Saccharopolyspora erythraea NRRL 2338: one gene and its partner. The protein of the gene in region 1 interacts with the protein of each later gene in a pairwise test. Links are inferred from orthologs where the notes say so. Each region holds a gene or a part of one and is shown in the gene's direction. Other genes may lie near its edges.

The links.
Region 2: the proteins of rplL (region 1) and dnaE interact in binary tests that used the Escherichia coli proteins (3 or more experiments, as listed by UniProt). The link is inferred for Saccharopolyspora erythraea NRRL 2338 from one-to-one orthologs.

Annotation. Positions count from the first base shown.
Region 1 is NC_009142.1:7,678,860-7,684,574, reverse strand. The notes cover bases 262-3,177. They hold rplL (50S ribosomal protein L7/L12), read left to right. Parts: upstream 262-1,484; coding sequence 1,485-1,871; downstream 1,872-3,177. Other genes in these bases: SACE_RS33075 (ABC transporter ATP-binding protein), read left to right, coding at 2,184-3,177; rplJ (50S ribosomal protein L10), read left to right, coding at 852-1,385; SACE_RS33090 (hypothetical protein), read right to left, coding at 262-493. In the rest of the region: more of SACE_RS33090, read right to left, coding at 1-261; more of SACE_RS33075, read left to right, coding at 3,178-3,371; SACE_RS33070 (MlaE family ABC transporter permease), read left to right, coding at 3,368-4,159; SACE_RS33065 (MlaE family ABC transporter permease), read left to right, coding at 4,165-5,004; SACE_RS33060 (MCE family protein), read left to right, coding at 5,001-5,715. UniProt on the Escherichia coli protein: The binding site for several of the GTPase factors involved in protein synthesis (IF-2, EF-Tu, EF-G and RF3). Is thus essential for accurate translation.
Region 2 is NC_009142.1:6,523,977-6,532,282, reverse strand. What follows is about bases 2,101-6,193. They hold dnaE (DNA polymerase III subunit alpha), read left to right. Parts: upstream 2,101-2,408; coding sequence 2,409-5,993; downstream 5,994-6,193. Other genes in these bases: SACE_RS27860 (cytochrome P450 family protein), read left to right, coding at 6,145-6,193. In the rest of the region: SACE_RS27880 (Re/Si-specific NAD(P)(+) transhydrogenase subunit alpha), read right to left, coding at 1-457; SACE_RS27870 (AsnC family protein), read right to left, coding at 945-1,967; more of SACE_RS27860, read left to right, coding at 6,194-7,362; SACE_RS27855 (MFS transporter), read right to left, coding at 7,611-8,306. UniProt on the Escherichia coli protein: DNA polymerase III is a complex, multichain enzyme responsible for most of the replicative synthesis in bacteria. This DNA polymerase also exhibits 3' to 5' exonuclease activity. The alpha chain is the DNA polymerase catalytic subunit.

The DNA of each region.
Region 1 (5,715 bases):
GGTCGGTGAGGACCACGCCGATGAGGTTGTAGGCCACGATGACGATGACGAGCAGGTAGATCAGGCGGCGGACGAGCTTGAAGCGCAGGGGCCACAGCAGGCGCCTGAACCACACCGTGCCGCGGTGGGCGGTGCTGGTCTCCGGCCACGCCGGGGGCCCGCCCTGCGGGGCGTCGGGCCACTGGACCGGTTGCGCGGGCGGCGCCTGCGCCGGCGCCGATGGCGGGGTGGGGACGGCGAGGTCGGCGCCACCCCCGAGGCCCTGCTGGGAGCGCTGCCATTCCTGGAACTTCTGGAACTCCAGGAACTGCTGGTACTGGCGGAACTGCTCGTCGTCGGACGGCGGGGCGGCGCCGGTGCTCGACGCGGGGCCGTCCTCGACGACCTCTGCGTCGACGACCTCCGGCGCCCGGCTCCGGTCGGGCAGGTGGTCTTCGGGGTCCTGCGGGCGGCGGTCGCCGTGCGACTCGTTCGGGTCGGCCACGCACCACATGATGCCGTGCCCGCCGCCCGTGGTCATCACAGGCGATCAACGGGCCAGGTGAGCGGGGGTCGTGCACGACCTCACGACGCGGTGCCGTATGCTGGTCGAGGTTCCACCCAAGACCGCTGGTCTTCTTCGCGCTCCGGCGTGGGGAACGAAGGTCCCGTGCGACACGGGCGGCCCGCGCAGGAGGACGAGGCAACATCAGTGCGCGCCCGCGCGCCCATGGTTTTTCACGCCCCGTGCTTGCTGCGCCGGGGCGTTTTGTCGTCTCAGGGCTTTTCGACAGGTGGATCGGTCCGGACGCCGTCGCTGGCGGCGGTCGCCCGGGCCTTCTGTAGTCGCGAAGCACTAGAGAGGAGGCGACATGGCGAAGCCCGACAAGGTCGACGCGGTCACCGAGATCGCGGAGCGGTTCAACACCTCGACCGCCGCGGTCGTGACCGAGTACCGCGGGCTGTCCATGGCGAAGCTGGTTCAGCTGCGCCGGGCCCTCGGTGAGGGCACGACCTACCGTGTCGCGAAGAACACGCTGGTCAAGCGTGCCGCGGAGCAGTCGGGTGTCGAGGGCCTGGACGAGCTGTTCGTCGGCCCGACCGCGATCGCCTTCATCGAGGGCGAGCCGGTGGACGCCGCGAAGGCGCTGAAGGAGTTCGCCAAGGACAACAAGGCGCTGGTGATCAAGGGCGGCTACATGGACGGCCGCCCGATCTCGGTCTCCGAGGTCGAGTCGATCGCCGACCTCGACTCCCGCGAGGTCACCCTCGGCAAGCTCGCCGGGGCCATGAAGGCCAAGATGAACCAGGCCGCCGCCCTGTTCGCCGCTCCGGCGACCAAGGCCGCGCGTCTGGCCGCCGCCCTTCAGGAGAAGAGGGAGGGCGGCGAGTCCGACGCCTCCTGAGTCCGTTGTGGACCCAGGTGAGCGCCGGGTGCCTCGGCCGCACCACCACCCAAGATCTGCTCGCGGGTGCGCGGGCACCGATGTGAAAGGAACGCCACCATGGCGAAGCTGAGCAACGAAGAGCTGTTGGACGTCTTCAAGGAGATGACCCTCCTGGAGCTGTCGAGCTTCCTCAAGGAGTTCGAGGAGACCTTCGACGTCACCGCCGCGGCCCCGGTCGCCGCCGCCGCCCCGGCCGCCGCCGGTGCCGCCGCCCCGGCCGCCGAGGAGCAGGACGAGTTCGACGTCGTCCTGGAGTCGGCCGGTGACAAGAAGATCCAGGTCATCAAGGTCGTCCGCGAGATCGTCTCCGGCCTGGGCCTGAAGGAGGCCAAGGAGCTGGTCGAGGGCGCCCCGAAGCCGATCCTGGAGAAGGTCGACAAGGAGAAGGCCAACGAGGCCAAGACCAAGCTGGAGGAGTCCGGCGCCAAGGTCTCCCTCAAGTGATTTCTCGCTGACGCAGCGTGAAAGGGCGGACACCCTCCGGTGTCCGCCCTTTTCGCGTTCTCGGAGCTTTTCCACGATGCGGACCCTGGCGCCGCTGACAAATCCGGGAAATGCCGGACCCGCCGGGACCGGACAAATCATCTATTGATCAAGCGGGTCTGGAATTGGAACCCAACTCGTGAGTAACCTGCGCGGGTCGCGCTCGTTGCACAGGTGTGATGCGAACGACCTTCGTTAAGCGCATCACGTATGCCAGGCTCCCCGTCCGGGGAGGGCGAAACGCCCGGCGACGACGAAGATGCGGAGGTGCTCATGGGCGTCGAGGTGGTCGTCGACGGACTCTCCAAGTCGTTCGGCTCCCAGACCATCTGGCGGGACGTGACGCTGACGCTTCCGGCCGGTGAGATCAGCGTCCTGCTGGGACCGTCGGGCACCGGCAAGTCGGTGTTCCTGAAATCGCTCGTCGGTTTGCTCAAGCCGGAGCAGGGCCGGGTCCTGATCAACGGCGTGGACGTCTGCGACTGCTCGGAGTCGCAGCTCTACGAGATCCGCAAGCTGTTCGGCGTGCTGTTCCAGGACGGTGCGCTGTTCGGCTCCATGAACCTCTTCGACAACATCGCGTTCCCGCTTCGCGAGCACACCCGCAAGTCCGAGTCCCAGGTCCGCGAGGTCGTTCTCGAGAAGATGGAGATGGTCGGGCTCCTCGGGGCGGAGGAGAAGCTGCCCGGCGAGATTTCCGGCGGTATGCGAAAGCGCGCCGGACTGGCCAGGGCGCTGGTGCTCGACCCGGAGATCATCCTGTTCGACGAGCCCGACTCCGGTCTGGACCCGGTGCGCACCGCGTACCTGAACCAGCTCATCGTCGACCTCAACGCCCAGATCGACGCGACGTTCCTGATCGTCACCCACGACATCGGCACCGCGCGGACCGTTCCGGACAACATCGGCATGCTGTTCCGCCGCAACCTCGTCATGTACGGCCCGCGGGAGGTGCTGCTGACCTCGACCGAGCCGGTCGTCGAGCAGTTCCTCAACGGCCGCAGGCAGGGCCCGATCGGCATGAGCGAGGAGAAGGACGCCGGGCAGATGGCCGCCGAGCTGGCGGAGCTGCGCGGCGCCGACAAGGGCGTGCCGCACATCATCCCGCAGCTGGAGGTCTCGCCCGGCCTGCCGGAGCGCTCGGCGGTGCGCCGCAGGCAGGCGCGGGTGATGCGCGACATCGGCAAGCTGGCCCCGGCCGCGCAGCAGGAGATCATGAAGACGATCCACCCGCAGGACATCGCGCGCACCGAGTCGATGCACGGCTCGCTCACCGACACCGATGCCGCCCAGGTCCCGAGGAAGGCACCGCTGCCGCACCGCAAGCCGTCGCCGCGTCCGCGCGTGCAGGAGCACGTTCCGGCGGGCGGCGAGCCTGCGTGGACCCGGGAGCCGGAGCCGGAGGCGGGCGCCGGGCAGCGCAGGCGCTGGTTCGGCCGCAAGCGGGGCGGTGAGCAGTGAGCGCACGCTCCCAGGTCCGGTTCCCCGGGGCGGGCGGGATCCGCGAGACCGGACGCCTGTTCGCGCTGATGCTCGACGTGGGCCGGGCGCTGCCGAAGCGTCCGTTCCAGGTCCGCGAGTTCGTCCAGCAGTGCTGGTTCATCGCCAGCGTCACGATCCTGCCGACCGCGCTGGTCGCGATCCCGTTCGGCGCGGTGATCGCGCTGCAGCTCGGTTCGCTGACCCGCCAGATCGGCGCGCAGTCGTTCACCGGTGGCGCGAGCGTGCTGGCGATCATCCAGCAGGCCAGTCCGATCGTGACCGCGCTGCTGATCGCCGGCGCGGGCGGTTCGGCGATCTGCGCCGACCTCGGCTCGCGCAAGATCCGCGACGAGATCGACGCGATGGAGGTGCTCGGCGTCTCGCCGGTGCACCGGCTGGTGGTGCCGAGGGTGCTGGCCGCGATGCTGGTCGCGGTGCTGCTCAACGGCATGGTCAGCGTCGTCGGCGTGATGGGCGGCTACTTCTTCAACGTGATCATGCAGGGCGGCACGCCGGGCGCCTACATGGCCAGCTTCAACGCGCTGGCGCAGCTTCCCGACATCTGGATCAGCGAGCTGAAGGCCCTGATCTTCGGGTTCCTGGCGGGGGTGGTGGCGGCCTACCGCGGGCTGAACCCGCCGCCCGGCCCGAAGGGCGTCGGCGACGCGGTCAACCAGTCGGTGGTGATCACGTTCCTGCTGCTGTTCGCGGTGAACTTCGTGCTGACCACGATCTACCTGCAGCTCGTGCCGCCCAAGGGGATGTGAGGCGGATGGTGACGGTTTCCCGGCGGGCGCGCCGGATGGTTCGCAGGCCGCTGGAGTTCCTCGACGACCTCGGCGACCAGATGTCGTTCTACCTGCGGACGCTGGCGTGGATCCCGAAGGCGGTCACGCGCTACGTCAAGGAGACGATGCGGCTGCTGGCCGAGGTGAGCTTCGGCAGCGGTGCGCTGGCGGTCATCGGCGGCACGGTCGGCGTGATGGTCGGCATGACCCTGTTCACCGGCACCGTGGTCGGCCTGCAGGGCTACGCGGCGCTGAACCAGATCGGCACCTCGGCGTTCGCCGGGTTCGTGTCGGCCTACTTCAACACCCGCGAGATCGCGCCGCTGGTGGCCGGGCTGGCGCTGTCGGCCACGGTCGGCTCCGGGTTCACCGCGCAGCTCGGCGCGATGCGGATCTCCGACGAGATCGACGCGCTGGAGACGATGGGCGTGCCGAGCCTGCCGTACCTGGTGACGACGCGGGTGGTGGCGGGCTTCGTCGCGGTGGTGCCGCTCTACGTGCTGGGGCTGCTGACCTCCTACCTGGCGGCCCGGTTGGTGACGGTGCACGTCTACGGGCAGTCGGCGGGCACCTACGACCACTACTTCAACCTGTTCCTGCCTCCCGAGGACGTGCTGTGGTCCTTCGGGAAGGTCCTGGTCTTCAGCGTGGTGGTGATCATGACGCACTGCTACTACGGCTACCGGGCCAGCGGCGGCCCCGCCGGGGTCGGCGTCGCGGTGGGGCGCGCGGTGCGGACCGCGATCGTGACCACCGCGCTGCTGGACTTCTTCCTCAGCCTCGCGATCTGGGGCACCACGACGACGGTTCGGATCACCGGATGAGCACCAGAGGGGCGATGACGACGTTGCGGCGCCGCCTGCTGGGCGTCGCCTTCCTGATGACCATCGTGCTGTTCCTGAGCCTGACGGTGGCCACCTACCAGCGCGCGTTCACCTCGAGCGTGGACGTCGTGCTGCACACCGCGTCGGTGGGCAACCAGCTCATGGCCGACTCGGACGTGAAGGTGCGCGGCATGATCGTCGGGCGGGTCAGGGAGATCGAGCCGACCGCCGACGGCGCGAAGCTGCACCTGGCGCTGGAGCCCGACAAGGCGAGCAGGCTGCCTGCGAACGTGTCGGCGCGGTTGCTGCCGCGGACGCTGTTCGGCGAGCGCTACGTCTCCCTGGAGGTGCCCGAGAACTCCTCCGGCGCCGTGCTGGCCTCGGGCGACGTGATCGAGCAGGACCGCAGCAGCGCGGCGGTCGAGCTGGAGACCGTGCTGGCCGACACGATGCCGGTGCTGCAGGCGGTGCACCCCGACGAGCTGGCGGTGACGCTGAACTCGCTGAGCCAGGCGCTGGAAGGCCGGGGCAGGCCGCTGGGCGAGACGCTGTCGCAGCTCAACACCTACCTGGACGGCCTGAACCCGTCGGTGCCGGACCTGCGGGAGAACCTGCGCGAACTGGTCGGGGTCGCCGAGACCTACGAGGACGCCGCGCCGGACGTGCTGGAGGCGCTGGAGAACCTGTCCACCACCTCCCGGACCCTGGTCG
Region 2 (8,306 bases), 1.2 Mb from region 1 along the record:
CGCTGGCCGCGAGCAGGACCGCGCGGTATCCGGCGACGTTGGCCTGCGACGACAGGGCGTCCATCGACTGCGCCCGCGAGATGCGGGGGATGGACTCCATCGCGAACGCGGTGACCCCGGCCGCGCGCAGCCGCTCGGTGGTCTCCGGCTCGGTCAGCGGGGCGAGGAAGCCGATGAGGGTGGTCCCGGCTGCGAGCCTGCCGACCTCCTCGGCGGTCGGCGGGTTGACCTTCACCACGACGTCGGCCGACCACGCGTCGCCGATGCTCGCGCCGGCCTCGGTGAACGCCTCGTCGGGGATCAGGGCCCGCTGCCCGGCGCCCGCTTCGACCACGACGTCCAGCCCCAACGCGCGCAGCCGCTCCACGACCCCGGGGACCAGCGCCACCCGGCGCTCACCCACCAGCGACTCACCCGGCACGCCGACGCTGGGCCTGCTGCTCTGCTGTGCCGTCATCGCACCACATCCCGTGCTCATCGCTGGGAGGAACGATCTGTGTCACCCACCAGATGCCCACAGCGGCGGTCGCCGCGCAAGGGCACACGCCCATTCGGCCCCGTCCCCGCCCAGAAGTGTCCGACGAGATCCACTGCTCCGGCGAGAGCCGATCGTGGGTCATCGGCACGGTTGGTCTGCCGGTGACGGGCACCGCCTGCGTTCGCCCGCCGCGGGGCCGTGCCTGCCACCGCCGGACAAGCCTCGGCCGCCCGCGAGCAGGTGGTGTCGGTGAGCCTGCGCTGCGCCGGTCAGGGCTGCCTGCAACGCTCCATCGCCACCGCCCTGCTCTGCCGCGCCCGCGGAACCCGGCCGACCTGGTGCACCGGCGTGCGCACCCAGCCCTTCGCCGCTCACGCCTGGGTCGAAGCCGAAGGCCGGCTCATCGGCGAACCGCACCCGAAAGGCCACTACACGCCGCTGACCGTCCCGCCGACGGCGGCCGGGGCTACAGGTCGGTGATGTCCCAGGTGAGGGTGCGCTGCTCGTCGCCGGGGCGCGGAGTCCAGCGCACCGCGGACAGCTCGGTGCTGTCGGGCAGCACGTAGACGGTGTGACCGCCGGCGGTCTCGCCGGGCGGTACGCCGATGCGGTGCGGCGGCCGGGACGACAGCGACACCGGCGCCTTCGACACCGTCGAGCCGTCCTCGGCGACCAGCACCAGGTAGAGGTCGGGCAGCGAGGTGAACGGCATCGACCCGCGGTTGGTCAGCTCGGTGTGCACGACGACCGCGCGCTCGCCGTCCTGCAGCTGGTAGCCGGCGGCGGTGAACAGGAAGTCCGCCGGGTCGACGACCTCGACGAGCTGGATGGTGATCCGCTCGCCCTCCAGGCCCTCGACGTCGAGCTTGCTGCCGATCTTGCCGGTGCGCTGCGGCGGCTGCTTGTACTGCGCCGCGCCGCGCTGGTCGCCGCGCGCCCACGACGACGAACCCGGAGGTCCCCAGGTGTTCACCGGGTCCGGCGGCGCGGTCTGGGCGGGCACCTGCGGCCCGGCGGGGCCGCCGCCGGGCGCGAACGCCGGCGGTCCCGCGGGCGGCACGAACTGCTGCGGACCGCTCGGTCCGGTCTGCGTCGGGTGCTGGCCGCTGCCGCCGTAGGTCTGGTACGGCCCGCTGGGCTGGCCGTGCACCGGGTAGGACCCGCTCTGCGGGCCGACGGGGTAGGAGCCGCTGTGCGGCTGCGCCGGGTAGGGCCCGCTCTGCGGCTGCTGCACCTGGTAGGGGCCGCTGCTGGCCTGGGCGGCCTGCTGCGTCCACGCCTGCGCGGCGGCCACCGCCTTGCGGATCGCGTTCGGCTCGCACTCCACGCCGACGACCAGCGGCAGCCCCGTGGTGGACAGCGCCGCCAGGCGCGAGGCGACGTCGCGGACGTCCATCCCGAGCCGGCCGGCGATCTCATGCACCGCTGCGCGGCCCGTCTCGGCGACGACGCTGAGCAGACGAACGTCCACGGGATCAGGGGCAGCCACGTCGTGCCACGCTACCCGCTCCGGCCGATCACCGTGCGGAGGGCACTGACTTTCCCCCGCCGGCGCGAGAGCTGTCCTCGAACTCGCGTTGGTGGCGGTGCCGGTGGCGGAACCTCCGGCGTCCTCTGGCTCCGGGACCTTTTTCTCACGTATCACCCATACGCCGCGAAAATCTGTCCTCGCCACAGGACGCCTGCGGCGGTGCCGGTTGCGAGGGCGAGCCAAGCGGCTACGCCGCTTTCAAGATCAAAAGCAGGCTTTGTGGGCCGGACCCGGTCGGCGTGAGAGGCGCCGGACCCCGGGAGCGGGCCCCGCGCCGGACCGCCGGTGTGACGCACCGGAACGGATCCGCGCAACGCCAGGGGACATCGCCGATCCGGTCGGACGCTGGAGTTAGGCTTGCAACCTCCCGCCGGTACCGTTCGCGAAGGAGGCCCCTCCGTGCCCGTCGACCCCTTCGTCCACCTGCACGTGCACACCGAGTACTCGATGCTCGACGGTGCGGCGAAGGTCGGAGCGCTGTTCGCGGAGGCGCAGCGGCTGGAGATGCCCGCGGTCGGCATGACCGACCACGGCAACATGTTCGGCGCCGACGAGTTCTACCAGCAGGCGAAGAAGACCGGCATCAAGCCGATCATCGGCATCGAGGCCTACCTGGCGCCCGGCAGCCGGTTCCACAAGAAGCCGGTGTTCTGGGGCGAGGCCAAGCAGCGCGGCACCGACGAGTACGGCGAGGGCGGCGACGTCTCCGGTGCAGGTGCCTACACCCACATGACGATGCTGGCCCGCAACGCCACCGGGCTGCGCAACCTGTTCACGCTCTCCAGCCGGGCGAGCATGGAGGGCCAGTACCGCAAGCCGCGGATGGACCGCGAGCTGGTCGCCGAGTACGCCGAGGGCATCATCGCCACCACCGGCTGCCCGTCGGGCGAGGTGCAGACCAGGCTGCGCCTGCGCCAGTTCGACGAGGCGATGCAGGCGGCGTCGGACTACAAGGACATCTTCGGCGCGGAGAACTTCTTCCTGGAGCTGATGGACCACGGGCTGCCGATCGAGCGGTCGGTCCGGGAGGGCCTGCTCAAGATCGCCAAGGAGCTCGGCCTCAAGCCGGTGGCCACCAACGACAGCCACTACGTCACCGCCGACCAGGCCGAGTCGCACGGCGCGCTGCTGTGCGTGCAGTCGGGCAAGACCCTCAACGACGAGAGCCGGTTCAAGTTCGACGGCGACGGCTACTACCTGAAGTCCGCCGCCGAGATGCGGGAGTACTGGGACAAGGAGGTCCCCGGTGCCGCCGACAACACGCTGCTGATCGCCGAGCGCGTGGAGTCCTACGAGGACGTCTGGTCGTTCCAGGACCGGATGCCGCGCGTAACCGACGGCAGCGGCAAGACCGAGCGCCAGCTGCTGGAGGCCGAGGTCGAGCAGTACCTGCCGACCCGGTACCCGGAAGGCGCGACCCAGGAGTGCCTGGACCGGATCAAGGTCGAGCTCGACGTGCTCGACACCAAGGGCTACTGCGCGTACTTCCTGGTCGTCGGCGACCTCACCCGGTGGGCCAAGTCGCAGGGCATCCACGTCGGCCCGGGCCGCGGTTCGGCCGCGGGCTCGCTGCTGGCCTACATCCTGCACATCACTAACCTGGACCCGCTGGAGCACGGCCTGATCTTCGAGCGGTTCCTGAACCCGGAGCGCGACTCCCCGCCCGACATCGACCTCGACTTCGACGACCGCCGCCGCGACGAGGTGCTGCAGTACGCGATCGACAAGTACGGGCGGGACAAGGTCGCCCAGGTCATCACCTTCGGCAAGATCAAGACCAAGGCCGCGATCAAGGACTCCGCGCGGGTCCACCACGGCCAGCCCGGCTTCGCCATCGCCGACAAGATCTCCAAGGCGCTGCCGCCGCCGATCGCGGCCAAGGACATCCCGCTGTCGGGCATCGTCGACCCGCAGCACGAGCGCTACGCCGAGGCCGCCGAGGTCCGCAACCTCATCGAGACCGACCCGTCGGTGTCGCAGATCTTCGACACCGCGCGCGGCCTGGAGGGGCTGATCCGCAACGCGGGCGTGCACGCCTGCGCGGTCATCCTCTCGTCGCAGCCGCTGATGGGCACCGTGCCGCTGTGGGCGCGCGACGACGGCTCGATCATCACCGGGTGGGACTACCCGTCGTGCGAGGCCATCGGCCTGCTGAAGATGGACTTCCTGGGGCTTTCCAACCTCACCATCCTCGGCGACGCGCTGAAGATGGTGAAGGCCAACCACGACCGCGAGATCGACCTGTCCAACCTCGGGCTGGACGACGCGAAGACCTACGAGCTGCTGGCGCGCGGTGAGAGCCTGGGAGTGTTCCAGCTCGAAGGTGGCGGCATGCGGGAGCTGCTCAAGCGCATGCAGCCCACCGAGTTCGCCGACATCGTGGCCTGCAACGCGCTGTACCGGCCGGGTCCGATGGAGGTCAACGCCCACAACGACTACGCCGACCGCAAGAACGGCAAGAAGCCGGTCGAGCCGATCCATCCCGACCTGGACGAGCCGCTCAAGGACATCCTGTCCGAGACCTACGGTCTGATCGTCTACCAAGAGCAGATCATGGCCATCGCGCAGAAGGTCGCCGGCTACAGCCTCGGGCGAGCCGACATCCTGCGCCGCGCGATGGGCAAGAAGAAGAAGGAGGTCCTGGACCAGGAGTTCGAGGGCTTCCAGGCGGGCATGCGGGAGCAGGGCTTCCGCGACGAGGCCATCGACAAGCTGTGGGCGACGGTCCTGCCGTTCGCCGGGTACGCGTTCAACAAGTCCCACGCGGCCGGTTACGCCCTCGTGGCGTACTGGACGGCCTACCTCAAGGCCAACTACCCGGCCGAGTACATGGCCGCACTGCTGACCTCCAACGGCGACAACAAGGACAAGATGGCCGTCTACCTGGCGGAGTGCCGCCGGATGGGCGTGAAGGTGCTGTCGCCGGACGTCAACGACTCGCTCAACGACTTCACCGCCGTCGGCTCCGACATCCGCTTCGGGCTCAGCGCCGTCCGCAACGTCGGCTCCAACGTGGTGGCCTCGATCGCCAAGGTGCGCGAGGACAAGGGCCGCTACAGCTCGTTCACCGACTTCCTGGACAAGTCCGAGACGGTGGCCTGCAACAAGCGGGTGATCGAGTCGCTGATCAAGGCGGGTGCCTTCGACTCCCTGGGCCACACCCGGATGTCGCTGGCCCAGCACCACGAGGCGGCGGTGGACGCGGTCATCGGGCTCAAGCGCCAGCAGGCGCTCGGCCAGTTCGACCTGTTCGGCGGCGGGGACGACGCCGGCGGCGAGGAGTCGTCGTCGCCGCTGGCGCACCTGCAGTTCACGCCGGACGAGTGGCCGCGCAAGCAGATGCTCTCCTACGAGCGGGAGATGCTGGGCCTCTACGTCTCGGCCCACCCTCTGGACGGGGCCGAGCGGCTGCTCGCGCCGTACCAGGACACCGGCATCGCCGAGCTCGTCGGCGGCGAGCGCGAGGCGGGCAAGGACCAGGTCAAGATCGCCGGGATGATCTCGGGGATCCAGCGCCGCATCAACAAGAACGGCCACCCGTGGGCGATCGTGACCCTGGAGGACCTCGACGCCAGCGTGGAGGTGCTGTTCTTCCCGAAGTCCTACGAGATGTTCGCCGACTGCCTGGTCGAGGACACCGCGATCGCGGTGAAGGGCCGCATCAACGAGCGCGAGGGCACCATCAGCATCTTCGCCTCCGACGCGGTGCCGGTGGACATCTCGGCGGCCGAGACCGACCCGGGAACCAGCCCCGCGTTCGTGATCAAGGTGCCGGCGAGCAGGGTGGACCGGTCGCTGGTCGCCGAGCTCAAGCGCACCTTGCAGGCGCACTCGGGCACGGTCCCGGTGCACGTGAAGCTGCAGGGGCCGCGCGGGGTCACCCGCCTCGCGCTGTCCAGCGACTACTTCGTGTCGACCGAGAACGGGCTGCAGGGCGAGCTGAAGGGGCTGCTCGGCGCGGGGTGCTTCGAGACGGTGCTGTGAGCCGGCGCGGGGCCGCGAGTCCGCTTCGCGCCCCGCGTCCGCTTCGCCTCCGCGGAAGCTGAGAGTGCTTTCAGCGACCGCGTGACAACCGTCAGTGATATGGGTTAACTGGAGACCGGCCGCCAAAACGCCGAGCTCGGAAGGTTTGCCCATGACCACCGGTGAAGTGCCCGACTTACTGGCTTTCGACGACGCCTTCGCGCAGGACCGGCACAACCGGTACGCGCGGATGCGCGAGGAGCCGGTGCAGCGCATCCGCACGGTGAACGGCCTCGACGCGTGGCTGATCACCCGCTACGAGGACGTCAAGCAGGCGCTGCTGGACCCCAGGATCGCCAAGGACTTCGGGCGCACCCAGCAGATCATCGAGAAGAGGCTGGCCGACGCCGAGCGCAGGCCGGGGTTCTCGCCCGACCTCGGCCCGCACATGCTCAACACCGACCCGCCGGACCACACCCGGTTGCGCAAGCTGGTGGTCAAGGCGTTCACCGCGCGGCGGGTCGAGGGCCTGCGGCCGCGGATCGAGCAGATCACCGACGACCTGCTCGACCGCCTGGCGGGCCGGTCCGAAGTGGATCTGATCGACGAGTTCGCGTTCCCGCTGCCCATCACGGTGATCTCGGAGCTGATGGGCGTGGAGGACTCGCGGCGCGACGACTTCCGGTCGTGGACCAACGTCCTGGTCGACGGGTCGCAGCCGGAGGCGCAGGCCCAGGCGTCGGTGGCGATGGTCGAGTACCTGACCGAGCTGATCGCCAAGAAGCGCACCGAGCCCGGTGACGACCTGCTGACCGCGCTGCTGGAGGCGGTCGAGGACGGCGACCGCCTCAGCGAGGGCGAGCTGATCGCCATGGTGTTCCTGCTGCTGGTCGCCGGGCACGAGACGACGGTCAACCTGATCGGCAACTGCGTGCTGTCGCTGCTGGGCAACCCCGACCAGCTCGCCGCGCTGCGCAACGACCCGTCGCTGCTGCCCGGCGCGATCGAGGAGACCCTGCGCTACGAGAGCCCGGTGGCGAACGGCACGTTCCGGCACACCGCCGAGGCGGTCCGGTTCGGCGACGTGGTGATCCCCGAGGGAGAGCTCGTCTGGGTCGCGCTCGGGGCGGCGAACCGGGACGGTGAGCGCTTCGAGGACCCCGACCGCTTCGACATCACCCGGGAGACCACCGGGCACGTCGCCTTCGGCCACGGCATCCACTTCTGCGTGGGCGCCGCCCTGGCCCGGCTGGAGGCCCAGATCGCCGTCGGCAGGCTCCTGGAGCGCTTCCCGGACCTGCGGATGGCCGCGTCGCCGGACGACCTGCGGTGGCGGTTCAGCGTCCTGATGCGGGGCCTGGAGAAGCTGCCGGTCCGCCCCGGCGCCTGAGTCAGAGGCTGTCTCTGGACTCACCTTGCTTGGCGGTTGCGGTGGCGGAACCTCAGGCGCTCTCGGACTCCGGGATCCTTTTCACCCATACGCGGCGAAAAGGCTGTCCTCGTCAGAGAGCGCCTGAGAACCCGCGGCGGTGCCGGTTGCGGGGATGGGCCAAGCGGCTGCGCCGCTTCAGAAATCAAAGATGGGCTCTCAAGTCCCTCCGGCTCTGAGGTTCCGCCGAGCCGTCGCGCTGACCGCGGTCAGCGCGACGGCGCTCGCCGTCCCGAGCGCAGGCTGAGCATGGCGACCGCCGCGCCGGCCAGCGCGCAGGCGAGTCCGGCCGTCATCGTCGCGCTCTGAGCCTGGGTGAAGGCGAGCCGGGCGGCGTCGGCCAGCGCGGCGCTGGTGCGCTCGTCGGCGAACGACAGGGTCGCGGCGAGCGACGTGCTCGCGTCGTGCGGCACGCCGGTGGGTAGGAAAGCGCGGTAGGCGGTCGAGAGCAGGCCGCCGAGCACCGCCACGCCGAAGGCGATCCCGAGCTGCTGGTGGGTGTCGTTGAGCGCCGAGCCCATCCCGGCGCGGTCGGCGGGCACGGCGCCCAGCGCGGTGCTGGTGGCCGCCGGTCCGGCGAAGCCGGTCCCGAACCCGCAGAGCAGGAGCCCGAACGCGATGTGCGGCTGGCCGCTGTCCGGCCCGAGCGCGGCCAGCACGCCGAACCCGGCGGCGGTGACGGCGAACCCGGTGACGATGCATGCCCGGTAGCCGATCCGGGCAGGTGCCCGGGCTCCCAGCGCCGAGCCCACCACGCTCCCGGCGGCCAGCGGCAGGGCCGCCATCCCGGCCACCACCGCGCTGTGGCCGCGCACCAGTTGCAGGTACTGGCTGAGGACGAACAGCGTGCTGCCGGTGGCCACCGCGATCAGCGCGATGGCCGAGCTCGCCCCGGCGAACCGGCG